One region of the Glutamicibacter sp. AOP12-B1-11 genome, then DNA from elsewhere that is predicted to be linked to it. Evidence: riboswitches for the same ligand, from Rfam matches in the RefSeq annotation. Region 1 holds a riboswitch; each other region holds the start of a gene.
What was found. Region 1 has a riboswitch for thiamine pyrophosphate ahead of thiM (hydroxyethylthiazole kinase). Riboswitches for the same ligand answer to the same signal wherever they lie in the genome.

Region 1 (4,288 bases):
GTGTTTGATACATTAGTTTTTCAACTTACGGAGGTAATTATGGATCAACTCTCCACCGCCGCGTTCAGCATGGCGATCGGCGCAGCCCTGATCTACGCGTGGCTGCGCACGGTTGCCCGTCAAGACAACAGGCCCGCACTGCTGCGGGCGAGATCCCACTCCTTCTGGTGCGCGCTGATTGCCTTCTTCGTAAGCAGTTCCGGCGGGGTGAGCAACCAGCAAGCGGCCCATGCCGGCGCCGGCGAATCCCTGTGGGCCAGCGATCTGCTCGCCGCCACCGGTCCGGCACTCTGGCTGCTGTCGATCTATCTGATCGGCCTCTACTCCTGGCCGGCGTCGGTGGCGAATGTGCGCGCGGCCTCCCTGGAACCTCGCTCGATGATGACGCCGTTGCCTAAGGCCTTGAGTGCCGTCGCCGCGCTGGTACTCCTCGGCGCCGGTCTTACCCTGTGGATGATCCGCGACGTCACCGGGGTCCCCCCGCAATATGAGGTTGCCTCCTCGGACGCCTACGGAAGCACCTGGGTTTCGCAGTCCGCGACCGACGGACTGCGTGCGGCGGACCAGATGCTGGCCCTGTTTGCCATCAACCTGGCCTCCCTGGCGCTGGCCCTGCTCATCGCGATGCTCTTCATTTTGCTGCGCAAACCGCTTGGTTCGCTCAGCCCCCACGATAACCAGGTATTGCGCGAAGTCTGGCTCAACCGGCTGCTGCGCACCTCGATCCTGGCCTTTGCCTCCGTTGGAGCCTCGTCGCTGCATTACAAGGCCTCGTGGCTTATGTCGCTGGATCGCACCATGTATCAACCCTGGCAAAACACCGCTAACGTGGCCATGCTCATCACCTTCATCGCCATGGCATTGTGGAAGCCACCGGAAAATTTTGCCAGAACCACTAGCCCAAAGCCTGCCTCCTCCTTTTTGCGGATGCGCGAAAATTTGTTTGCCATTGGATTCCTCACCACCGCGCTCACACTCATCGCACTGGCCTGCTCCTCCTCGCTTGTGCAGACCGAGTACGCGGACAATGCGCGCCCCGGTGAGAATGCCCCGCAGGCAATTGTGTCGCTCCTGGTGGTAGCCCTCTTGTTCTTGGTGCTCAATGCCGGGTTCCTGGGCTACCTGCACCTGAAGTCCAGGGGAACCCATTCACTGGCTCGGCACAGCGCAGACCTGCCGCGCTATGTCTATGTGCTCGCCGGACTCTTGCTCATCGGCGCCACATACCTGCTGATCAATCCACCATTCGAATATTTTTGGGGTCTAGTTCCGGTCAAACCGGTCTTTGCGCTGGGTGCGCTCCTCGCGTTGCTTGCCGCTACCGCCTGCCACATCTGGTGGGTTCGGCGTGCGGCCTTGCCTTGGGATGTCACCGTGGAGCAAGAAATTTGGTACCGCCAAGTCCACGAACTACGCGCCCTCCGTGTAGTCACCGCGGCGGCCGTCGCCATGCTGGCCTGGGGTTACGAGGCAGGTCCCTACGTTTCGGCCGTGGGGATCATCGTCTTCTGCTGCCCGGCAGTGATCATTTTGGCCCGCCCAGAAACTAGGGTGCCGCAGCGCGTATGAGCCAACATATTTTCGTGGACCTGGACGCGGCGGTTCCGCCCTATGAACAGATCCGCACGCAAATCTCTTCGCTGATTTCCTTGGGCGAGCTGCCGGCGGGAAGCAAGCTCCCTACGGTGCGGGCACTGGCCACCGATTTGGGGGTCGCTTCCGGGACGGTGGCCCGCGCTTACAAGGAACTCGAAGCCACCGGCCTGGTTTCCTCCCGGCGGCGTGCCGGAACGGTGGTGAACGCCGGAGCCGATATGGAGAAATCCTCCGGTGATCTGGTTCAAGCGGTGGATCGGGTGTGGGAGCTGGCCCGAGCTCAGGGAATCGACGAGGCCACCGTCAGGGCGCTGGTGCAACGCCGGGCGCGGCAATAATTTGTTCTTCCGCGGCTTTGGTGAGTACGCTCTAGCCAGTGACACGGGGTGTCGGATTCACCGACTGAGATGAGACCCGTCGAACCTGAACTAGTTCAAACTAGCGGAGGGATGTCGCATGACCCTGACTTCCGTTGCCCGGAATTACCGGCAACAATCCCCTTTGGTGTTTTGCCTGACCAATACCGTGGTCACCAACTTCACCGCGAATGCGCTGCTGGCCTCCGGGGCGGCTCCGGCCATGACCGACCTGCCCGGCGAAGCCGGGCCATTTGCCGCGGTGGCCTCCGCGGTCCTGGTGAACCTGGGCACCCCGAGCACCGAACAGCTGCGCGCCATGGACGAAGCGGTTCACGGTGCGAACCAGGCCGGCACCCCCTGGGTGCTGGACCCGGTGGCCGTGGGCGCATTGCCGGTGCGCACTGACTTCGCGCGAAAAATCGTGACCCAGCGCCCCACCCTGATCCGCGGCAATGCCTCGGAAATTCTGGCGCTGGCCGGGCGGAGCTCGACCGGGCGCGGAGTGGACGCGCAGGACACCGTGCACGCGGCCATCGAGGCCGGACGCCAGTTGGCCGCCGAATATGGTTCGGTGGTCGCGATCTCCGGGGCGGCCGATGCGATCATCGATGCCAAACGCACCACGCTGGTGCACAGCAACGGGATCGGCTTGACCGGGATTACCGGCGGCGGCTGCGCCCTGGGTGCAATCTGCGCCGGAATGCTCGCGGTGAGCGAAGACCCGTTCGACGCGGCGATCGCAGCCCACGGCCTGTACGGACTGGCCGCCGAAAAGGCCCTGGCCATCGGCCGCGGTCCGGGAAGTTTCGCCGCGGCCTTCCTCGACGAACTCTCGCTGCTGGACCCCGAGGAATTGCACAACCTGCGCCTTGAGGAGGCAAATAATGCGTGATCTGGGAATCTACCTGGTAGCCAACACCGAAAGCTGCCAGCCGCGCAGCACCTTGGAAGTCATCGAAGGTGCGGTGGCCGCGGGTGTGCAATGGGTGCAGCTGCGGGCCAAGAACGAGACCGCCCGCGAATTCTTCGAACTTACCTGCGCGGCGGCAGAACTCACCGCCGGCAAGGCCGAACTGCTGGTCAACGACCGCATCGACGTATTCCTCGCGGCACGGGCAGCGGGTGCCGCGGTCACCGGCATCCACATCGGGCAGAAGGATATTGCGGTGCGCTACGCCCGCGAAATCATCGGCGAGGGGATTATCGGGCTCAGCGCTTCCACCGATGAACAGCTGACCGGGGCCAACGCCGACGCGAAATACCTCGATTACCTGGGGGTCGGGGCGATCCGCGCGACGCCCACGAAGAAGGACCATCCCACCCCGCTGGGCATCGATGGATTCCTGCGGGCCAAGCGGCTCACCGAGCTGCCCGCCGTGGCCATCGGCTCGCTGACCGCCGCGGATGCCGCGGCGCTGCGCGACGGCGGGGCCGCCGGCATGGCGGTGGTCCGCGCGATCTGCGCCGCCGAGGATCCGCAGGCGGCCAGCGCCGAACTGCTGGACCGCTGGGAAGGTGCCAAATGAGCCTCAACATTCTTTCCATTGCCGGCTCCGACCCCTCGGGAGGCGCGGGCATCCAGGCGGATCTGAAGGCCATCGGCGCCAACGGCGGCTACGGCATGGCCGTGATCACCGCGCTCACCGCGCAGAACACCCTAGGGGTGGATGCGGTGCAGGCCGTCGACGCGGAATTCGTGGCCAAGCAGCTGGAATCGGTGTCCGCAGATGTGCGCATCGACGCGATCAAGATCGGCATGCTGGCCAATTCACAGATCATCACCGCGGTGTCCCGGTGGCTGGAAACGGTGCACGCTCCGGTGGTGCTGGACCCGGTGATGATCTCGACCAGCGGGGACCGGCTGCTGGCCGATGGTTCGGCGTTGGACGCACTGCTTTCCCGGGCGGATGTGCTCACCCCGAATACCGCAGAGCTTGCGGCCCTGCTCGGCGAGCAACCGGTGCGTGGCTGGGAGGAACTGCTCGAACAGGCCCAACGCCTGGCGGCCAAATACGAGGTGCTGGTGATCGCCAAGGGCGGCCACCTGCCCACCGAACGCTGCCCCGACGCGCTGGTGGGCCCGGCCGGGGTGATCGCCTGCTATGACGGCCCACGCCACGCCACCGCCAACACCCACGGCACCGGTTGCACGCTATCCAGCGCGCTGGCCACGCACTATGCACGCGGCGGGGATTGGGCCACCGCCCTGGGCGCGGCGAAGGAGTACCTCTTCGCGGCGATTGCCGCGGCCGATGAATTGCAGGTGGGCAGCGGGCACGGACCGGTGAACCACTTTGCCGGGCTCTTCGCGGGGCACAGCGCGGATCCGATGG
Region 2 (4,288 bases), on a different contig from region 1:
GAAGGTCGGTTCGTCCAAGATCAATACATCTGGTGAGGCGGCCAGCACCGTCGCTACCGAAAGTCGGCGTTTCTCGCCACCGGAGAGCGTGAACGGGTTGGCCTCGCCCAGATGGGCAAGCCCCAAGCGGTCCAGCAGTTCCTCCACCCGCAGAGCAATCTGCGCTGGAGCGTACTTCTCGTTCTCCACCCCGGCCTGGCGTGCTCGGGTAGGTGCGAATGCCAATTCTTCGCGGACGCTTTGCGTGACGAATTGATGTTCCGGTTCCTGGAATACCGACCCGATCCGTGCAACCAATGCCCCTGCCCGCCAGCTGAAGGGTTGCGGACTCAACCCATCGGCCAGGTCGCTGCTTGCTTCGACACTGCCCGTAGCCGGCTCAAGCAATCCGCCTAAGGTCAGCGCCAAGGTGGATTTCCCTGCACCATTTTCCCCGCGAATTACCAACGCTTGGCCGGCGCGCAGCCGCAAGTTGATTTCGGCCGTGCGCACCGCCTGCGGATGGCGCGCCGCGCGCAGGTTCACCGCCGCGAGCAGTTCCGCTCCCTCGCGTGAGTGAAGAGGTTCGGTGTGCGGAACGTAGCCGGGAATCCAAATGCCCGCCCTGGCTAATTCACGGCGAATCTTTTCATTCTCAAAGAGCGCCCGCGGCTCGAGGTCATGGGCGATCCCTCCGCCAGGGGCAAGGACGAGTACGCGGTCTACGTGTTCTGCCCAGGCCTGCAAGCGATGTTCCACCACAAGCAGTGTCGCACCGGTGGCATTGGCGGCGGCAATCACCGCATCACGCAGCGGCGCGATCCCCGACGGGTCAATGTTTGCGGTGGGTTCGTCCAGGAGCATCAGACCGGGGCCCATAGCAAGAATCCCGGCCAAGGCCAGCCGCTGCTTCTGGCCACCGGAGAGTTCCTGGGTGCGGTGCGACAAATCCAGATTCCCAAGTCCTACCGCGCGAAGCACCTCGGGGATTCGCGCGCGGATCAGTTCCGGAGCCATTCCAAGATTCTCCGCACCGAAGGCGACATCGTCGCCGACCCGGCTCTGCACGATCTGTGTTTCGGGGTCTTGCTGCATCAACCCGACCGGGAAGCTGCGGGCAAAGGCATCCCGTCGCTGAATCTGCAGTTTGCCAGTGGCCTGCTGCCGTTCGTCGATCTCCAGAACTCCAGCCAAGGCGTGCAAGAGCGTTGATTTACCGGCGCCAGATGGGCCTAGCAGCAGGACCTTCTGCCCGGCGGGAATATGCAGGTCCAGTCCGCTAAGCGCCGGCAATGGACGTTCGGCATGGTGCCAGCCAAAGTTGTCGGCCGTGATCTCAAAGCCGCCACCGCCGAGGTGCCCGGGGGTGGCTTCGGTAGTCGAAGAACTCAATTCAGGCACTGCGCAGCGAACCTTCAAGGTGTGCCGAACGGCTAGCCAATGCTCCCAGGGCACCGGTCTTCGCCAGAGCACGGGTTGCCAACCACGAGAGAAGTCCGGCAATAACTAGGCCGGAAATGCCCATGGCAACTACGTGGAACAGCTTCATCGCCTCGGTGTACTCAGCGAAGTACCCCAGCAGGTAGGCTTCGCCGATTCCGCCGAAAATTCCCGACATGAATCCCGCAAGCAGTGCCACCGGCAGGTTCCACCGGCGGTACCGCACTGCGGCAAAGACCACCTCGGCTCCGAGCCCCTGGATCAGGCCGGAGAACAGCACCGCTAATCCCCATTGGGAACCTAGCAAGGCTGAGATGACGGCGGCGAGGATCTCGCAATACAGCGCGGCACCGGGTTTCCGGATAATCAACGCACCGAGCACCGCGGGAAAAAGCCACATGCCAGATACGAAGGCGCTTGCCGGTGGGAACGCCACGAAAGCAAGGCTGACCAATCCGTATCCGGCGTTCCAAGCCCAAAAGATAACGCCCGAGGCGACCGCGATTACCGAGGCCACAACGATGTCGACCACGCGCCAGCTGGCACGGTTAGTTGCTGGTGCAACGTTCATAAGGTTTGTCCTCCTATGTAAGGAGGGGAGATGCACGGACCGGTGGGCGTTTAATCGCGCGCCATGATCCGCATCCGAGATGCTCGACTTCCTTCGCCGGTACTAGCCGGGGCAGGTTCGAGGGTCTGCGATCTATCGCACTCTCAGCGTCTTGCACCGCGAACGGCATGACGCTCCCCTGTCGGAATGATTACTGCTCAACCACCATACCGCAGGTATGCTGGGCTACAGAACGAAACCTTACGACGCGAATGCGAGGTCCTCATGAACTCAGTGCAGAAGCTTGTTACCCTTGGAATTTCAATGGGAGCGGGAATGCTTGGAAGCCGACTGGTCGACAAGGTCTGGAAAGGCTTCACCGGAAACGACGCGCCACGTCACGGCAAGGAAGCAGCCGCGGAAGCGAGTATGCGCCAGGCTTTGGGGTTCGCCATTTTCTCCGCCGTGGTCGCATCGATTATCCAGGTGCTGGCTGATCGCGGCACCAACAAGGCCATGAAGAAGTTCAGCAAGTAACATTGCCGAATTCCTTTGGTGGGGCAGGCCATTTGGCCTGCCCCACCAAAGTTTAACCAGCAGCTAGGTGCTCTCGGGCTCGTCGTTCTGTGCAGGTTTCGCTGGCGGCACCGCTGCGGTGGTTCCGGTCGTCTGCGAATGATTGCTAATGACCTGTTTTAGTTCATCAACATGCAAGGTTTCTTTCGCCACGTGCTTCGTGCGATATCCGGCGCGGCCAATCATGTGCGCCGATACCGGGGCAGTCAGCAGCTGCAATCCCCAGGCCAATGCAAAGACCGGGATCAGTCCCCAGCTGCGCAAGTGGATGATGAGTCCGGCGAAGAGCAGCAGGAAGCCCAATACTTGTGGTTTGGTGGCCGCGTGCATGCGTGAAAGCAGATCCGGGAAGGTAATTAAACCGATTCCGGCGATCAGCGACATCAGGGAACCAAGTACCAGCAAGAGCGCAGCGAGTGCTTCTAAGAACGTGTCCATTAGGCGTTCCTCTGATCCGATACGAACCGCGAGACGGTAACCGAGCCGATGAATCCCAAGGTGCATGCAACCACCGTGAACAGCAGGTAATCGGTGTGCCGGTTCAGCGCCATGTCTAGGCACAGCGCACTGGAAATGATCAACAGCATGACGTCGAGAGCGAGCACCCGGTCAAGAATCGAGGGGCCCTTGAAAACCCGCCACAGGCAAGCGATAGAGGCCAGCGCCAACATCACTCCGCCAATCCATACAGCTATTTCAATCATTTCTTGGGCTTCCTGCTGGAGAAATCCGGACCGCATTCATTCTTGATCGCCTCGTATTCATCGGGGCTTCCGATGGCCATGATCAACCGGCGTTCAATGTCGTGGATATTCGCTCGCGCCTTTTCCACATCCGCATCGCTATTCACATCGAGATAGTGCAGGTACAAGGTGGAACTGCTGCGGTCCACGTCCACCACGAAGGAACCTGGGATCAGGGTCAGCACATGGCCCACGGTCATCACTACCAAGTCAGATTCGGTGCGCAGCGGCACTGCGATCACCGCGCTGCGTGCCTTCTTACGGCGTACTATCGCAACTCGCGCCACATGGCCGCTGGCGACGAATACCTGACCGAGGAACCACGCGAAGAGCTTCAGGCAATACCAAAGGTTTATTCGTCCGGGAAGCACCACCGGCGGCAGCGGGAATAGATTCACGATGACGATCGAAATAATCGCGCCAAACAATAGATTCCCGGCCGAGAAGTCCTGCCACAGTGCACCCCATACGAAGATGAGCAGCAGGAGCAACGGCCACTCCTGCTTGAAGGTGGCACGGTGACGGACACCGGAGGTATCCAGCGCATCATCGATGCGCTGGTCACGATGTTTGAGGTTCTTGTCCTTCATGCGCCTTTCCTCCTAACTCAACGGTAGTACTGCGTTGATGAATGGTTCACGTGCAATCAATTCGGCCGCCACGCGTTCACAGAAGGCGAAGATCGGCCCGGCGAATATGGTCAGCGCGATACCTGCGGCAACGAGCGAACCGGTCGCGTAGCGCATCCCCCAAGGCAGGGACTCGGATTCCAACTCGCGGGCAAGCTTCCTGCCCAGATGCGGGGACTCGGCGCCGCCTGCCGCGGCATGTTCCAGAACCCGCGTCGATTCTGCGATCAATTGCGCGTTTGGCACCTCGGCATCCGCCGCACGGCGCCAGAACATACGCGCCCACACACGAATAATCGCAAGCAGGGTCAGCAAACTGGTCAGCAGCCCGGCGCCGATGACCACCCAAGTCAAGGCGTCTGCCTCGGACG
Region 3 (4,288 bases), on a different contig from region 1:
TGGAGGCGAAAGAAAAAGAACTACCGAGTAAATGATCTGGGTGTTGGCTATTGGAGCTTCTCGGGCAAGCGCGGAATTTTGAGTCTAAGGTCTTGTCGGCCCGCTCGGCAATCGACACCGGAGCGACCGGAAAAGTTTGCCGATCATTTCGTCGACAGAGTCCTGGCCTTGGGTGGGAACCGCCGGGCTCGTGCCGCACAGTGGGTTGAACGGCCAAAATTGAAAAGCTCCCGTTGGATACAATCCAACGGGAGCCTTACGATCATCACTCGCACCTTCAATGAGGTACTTGTAACTCTAAGCGCGCTTTCTGTGCAGGCACTTTGGCTGCGCTTCGGGTTTCCCGGTTCTAGAGCGTGCCGGGTCCAACAGGTATCTCTTCCCCGACATATACCTTGCCACCGCTTTCAAGGAACTGCCGGCTTTTCTCAGCCATCCCGGCCAATGCAGCCTGTGCCTCGGCGGATCCATATTCATCCCGAATGTCTTGGGAGATCCGCATGGAGCAGAATTTCGGGCCACACATTGAGCAGAAGTGCGCGGTCTTCGCTGGTTCCGCCGGCAACGTCTCGTCGTGGAACTCCTGCGCCGTAACGGGGTCCAGTGAAAGGGAGAACTGGTCATTCCAGCGGAATTCGAAGCGCGCCTTGCTCAGCGCATCATCCCGCGCCGTGGCGCCCGGGTGGCCCTTGGCGAGATCCGCCGCGTGCGCCGCAATCTTATAGGTGATCACCCCGGTCTTCACATCATCCCGGTTGGGCAGGCCCAGGTGCTCTTTGGGCGTGACGTAGCAGAGCATCGCGGTGCCATAGCGGGCGATTTCGGTCGCGCCGATTGCGCTGGTGATGTGGTCATATCCCGGAGCGATATCGGTGACCAGCGGGCCGAGCGTGTAAAACGGCGCCCCGTCGCAAAGCTCCTGCTGGCGTTCCACATTCTCGCGCACCAGATGGAAAGGGATATGCCCGGGGCCTTCGACCATCACCTGAACATCATATTTCCAGGCACGCTTGGTCAACTCCGCCAAGGTATCCAGCTCGGCGAACTGGGCCGCATCATTCGCGTCCGCAATGGAGCCTGGACGCAGCCCGTCGCCCAGGGAGAATGCGACATCGTAACGAGAGAAAATCTCGCAGAGTTCGTCAAAGTGGGTGTAAAGGAAATTCTCCTGATGATGCGCAAGGCACCAACCGGCCATAATCGACCCGCCGCGGGAGACCATTCCGGTGACCCGGTTGGCGGTCAGCGGGATGTAGCGCAGCAGCACACCTGCATGAATGGTCATGTAGTCCACGCCCTGCTCGCACTGTTCGATGACCGTGTCGCGGAAGATCTCCCAGGTCAGTTCGTTCGCTTCGCCGTTGACCTTTTCTAGTGCTTGGTAGATCGGGACGGTGCCGATGGGAACCGGCGAGTTGCGGATGATCCATTCACGGGTGGTGTGGATATCGTCGCCGGTGGAAAGGTCCATCACCGTGTCGGCACCCCATTTGGTAGCCCACTGGAGTTTGGAGACTTCCTCGGCGATCGAGCTGGTCACCGCCGAGTTGCCGATGTTCGCGTTGATTTTTACCAAGAAGGCCTTGCCGATGATCATCGGTTCGGATTCCGGATGGTTGATGTTCACCGGAAGGATTGCCCGGCCGGCCGCTAGCTCGCTGCGCACCAGCTCGACATCGCATTCTTCGCGCAGGGCCACATAGCGCATTTCCGGGGTGATGACCCCTTGCCGTGCGTAGTGCATCTGGGTGACCCGAGTCCCGGGTGCCGAACGCAACGGTGGTGCCGAGCGCCCGGCCCATTCGGCGCTCGCCGTGCCGCGGCGGACCGCGGATCTGCCATCATCGTGCAAGTTGCGCTCACGCCCGGCATAGGTCTCGACATCTCCACGCTCACGAATCCACGACTCTCGAAATGGTTTCAGCCCCGTGGTCGGGTCGCTCCCCGGGCCGCTGGTGCGGTACACCTGCAGCGGTTCGTTCGGCTCGCCGTTGGGGGCATCTGCCAGCTGGATCTGCGTGACAGGAACCGAAATTCCCTCAGACTCACGGTAGGCAAGGGTGTGGGCAGAGTGCTGTTCAAATTGTTCCACTGTGGGAAACTCACTTCCTTCGCCGGCATTACCCGGACAGGTTCAACGGTCGCGGACGGCGTTAGCCCGATCTCAGCCCCTGCGAGGGCACCCGTGTGGTCTCAAACAAGGTATCACGACTGACAACGTGGACTTGCAAGGAAGACGAGAAACTTTAAAGTGAAAGGCTCCCATTGGGCAATATCCAACGGGAGCCTTACGATCATCACTCGCACCTTCAAGGAGGTGTCTACGACATTACCCGGGGTTTCTATGTCAAAGCTGAGCATAAACTCGGCAATTCCGAAGAGCCGGGGTGACTACTTGTTCAGGCTGAGTTCCTGCGACGCGTCGACTTCGATCGCGGTCTTCTTCGCGGCGCTGGGAATGCAGGCCGCCAAGATTGCCGCGACCACGGAAATGCCAGCTCCAAGTATCAGCGCCACGCGGAATCCGGATTCTGACGGTAGTGAAGCTCCGCCGAAATCGGTGGTCATCTGGGCCAGCACCAGGCCGATGACCGCGGCGCCGGTGGTCGTGCCCAGCGAACGCATCAGCGTGTTAAAGCCATTGGCCGCAGCCGTTTCGCTGCGGGGGACTGCGCCCATGATGATCGCCGGCATGGCGCCGTAGGCCAGAGCCACACCACCGTTGATGACGAGGCTGGTGAGCATCAGGCTCCACGCGCTACCCATGCCGAGCAGGGTCAGGCAGTAGCCGACGGCGATGACCGAAACGCCAAGTACCAGCGTGAACTTCGGGCCTCGTGCGTCGGAAAGCCGCCCGCCGACAGGGGAGAGCACCAGCATCATCAGGCCGCCTGGAGCCATCCAGAGGCCGGCTGCGAGAATCGACTGGCCCAAGCCATAGCCGGTCTGCGACGGCAGCTGCAGGATCTGTGGCATGACCAGCATGCTGGCGTACATTCCGAAGCCGACGAAAATCGAGGCGATATTTGTCAGCAGCACGCGCGGAATAACAGCGGTGCGCAGGTCAACCAGCGGATCCTTGGTCCGTGTTTCCCAAATGCCCCAGATCAACAGCGTGAGGGCGGCCATTCCGAACAGGCCCAGCGTCAGCGGTGCCGCCCAGCCCCAAGAGGAGCCCTTGGAGACGGCAAGCATGAGCGAGATCAGGCCAATGCCCAGCCCAATGGCGCCCAGCCAGTCGAAGCGCTGTCCGGCGGCGCCGGCCGGCAGGGCAGGAATGAGTTTCCAGATGGCGACAACTACCAGCAGCGTGACTACCGCGCTGCCGTAGAACAGGGCGCGCCAGTTGGCGAAATCAATGACGGCGGCGGAAATCGGCATGCCGATGGCGCCACCGACGCCCAGCGTGGCGCTGACCGTGGCAATGGCCGAAGACAGGCGTTCCTTCGGGACAAGGTCACGCAGCATGGCGATGCCCAGTGGCACCATGCCCGAGCCTAGGCCTTGCAGTGCGCGGCCGACGATCATGACCTCCACCGTGGGGGCCATGGCGCACACGATGGAACCGAGGATCAGTGGCAGCGCCAGGATGAGCAGCATGCGCCGTTTGCCAAAGAGGTCGCCCAAGCGCCCGGAAATTGGTACTGCCACCGCGGCTGCAAGTAGCGTGGCGGTGATGATCCACGCGGTGTTTGAGGCTGAGGTATCAAAAATGCCGGGCAGCTGTGGGATCAGCGGCGTGACCATGGTCTGGGTGATCGACGAAGCGATGCCCGCGGAGGCGAGAACGGCGACTGCTAGACCTGAGCCGGGAATCCCGGCAGAGGTGGGTTTGGACACGAGAGCCTCTCAGAGTGAATGTGTAAGATACATAAAATGTTCATAATACATGTTCGGGTATGATCGAATGAGTAGAAGTGGAGAATTAGGTACATGAAACGCCGCACAGCAGATATCGAGTATGAGCAAACGCTGCTCAGCCGCTACACCATCGCGCAGCGCCGAAGCGGTGATGGCTTGGATCGCAGCGTCTATCTGCTGATGAGCCGCATCGAAGTCCAGGGGCCGATGTCGATCGGTGAAATGAGCACGGTTTTTCTCCTCGACGCCTCGACCCTGCAACGTCAAACCACCACCGCTGTGCGGGACGGCTATCTCGAACGAATCCTCGATCCGGCGGGCAGTGTTGCGCGAAAGTTTGCCTTGACCGAACTGGGGCAGCAGCGGCTCACGGAGGTTCGCGAGCATTCGGTCAGCGCAATCGACCGCATTACCTCGGATTGGCCGG

Region 2: another riboswitch for thiamine pyrophosphate. It lies ahead of ACT3UQ_RS12555 (ECF transporter S component); the one in region 1 lies ahead of thiM (hydroxyethylthiazole kinase).
Region 3: another riboswitch for thiamine pyrophosphate. It lies ahead of thiC (phosphomethylpyrimidine synthase ThiC); the one in region 1 lies ahead of thiM (hydroxyethylthiazole kinase).

The regions. Positions count from the first base shown of each region.
Region 1 is NZ_JBQSYL010000043.1:3,679-7,966, reverse strand. It holds gene ACT3UQ_RS18300 (hypothetical protein) at 40-1,569, shown strand; gene ACT3UQ_RS18295 (GntR family transcriptional regulator) at 1,566-1,934, shown strand; TPP riboswitch at 1,969-2,063, shown strand; gene thiM (hydroxyethylthiazole kinase) at 2,053-2,847, shown strand; gene thiE (thiamine phosphate synthase) at 2,840-3,481, shown strand; gene thiD (bifunctional hydroxymethylpyrimidine kinase/phosphomethylpyrimidine kinase) at 3,478-4,288, shown strand, end outside.
Region 2 is NZ_JBQSYL010000019.1:73,439-77,726, reverse strand. It holds gene ACT3UQ_RS12560 (ATP-binding cassette domain-containing protein) at 1-1,371, opposite strand, end outside; gene ACT3UQ_RS12555 (ECF transporter S component) at 1,373-1,990, opposite strand; TPP riboswitch at 2,062-2,180, opposite strand; gene ACT3UQ_RS12550 (DUF4235 domain-containing protein) at 2,255-2,506, shown strand; gene mnhG (monovalent cation/H(+) antiporter subunit G) at 2,570-2,983, opposite strand; gene ACT3UQ_RS12540 (monovalent cation/H+ antiporter complex subunit F) at 2,983-3,249, opposite strand; gene ACT3UQ_RS12535 (Na+/H+ antiporter subunit E) at 3,246-3,878, opposite strand; gene ACT3UQ_RS12530 (Na+/H+ antiporter subunit D) at 3,891-4,288, opposite strand, start outside.
Region 3 is NZ_JBQSYL010000040.1:16,952-21,239, forward strand. It holds gene thiC (phosphomethylpyrimidine synthase ThiC) at 350-2,092, opposite strand; TPP riboswitch at 2,090-2,197, opposite strand; gene ACT3UQ_RS18025 (MFS transporter) at 2,392-3,840, opposite strand; gene ACT3UQ_RS18030 (MarR family winged helix-turn-helix transcriptional regulator) at 3,934-4,288, shown strand, end outside.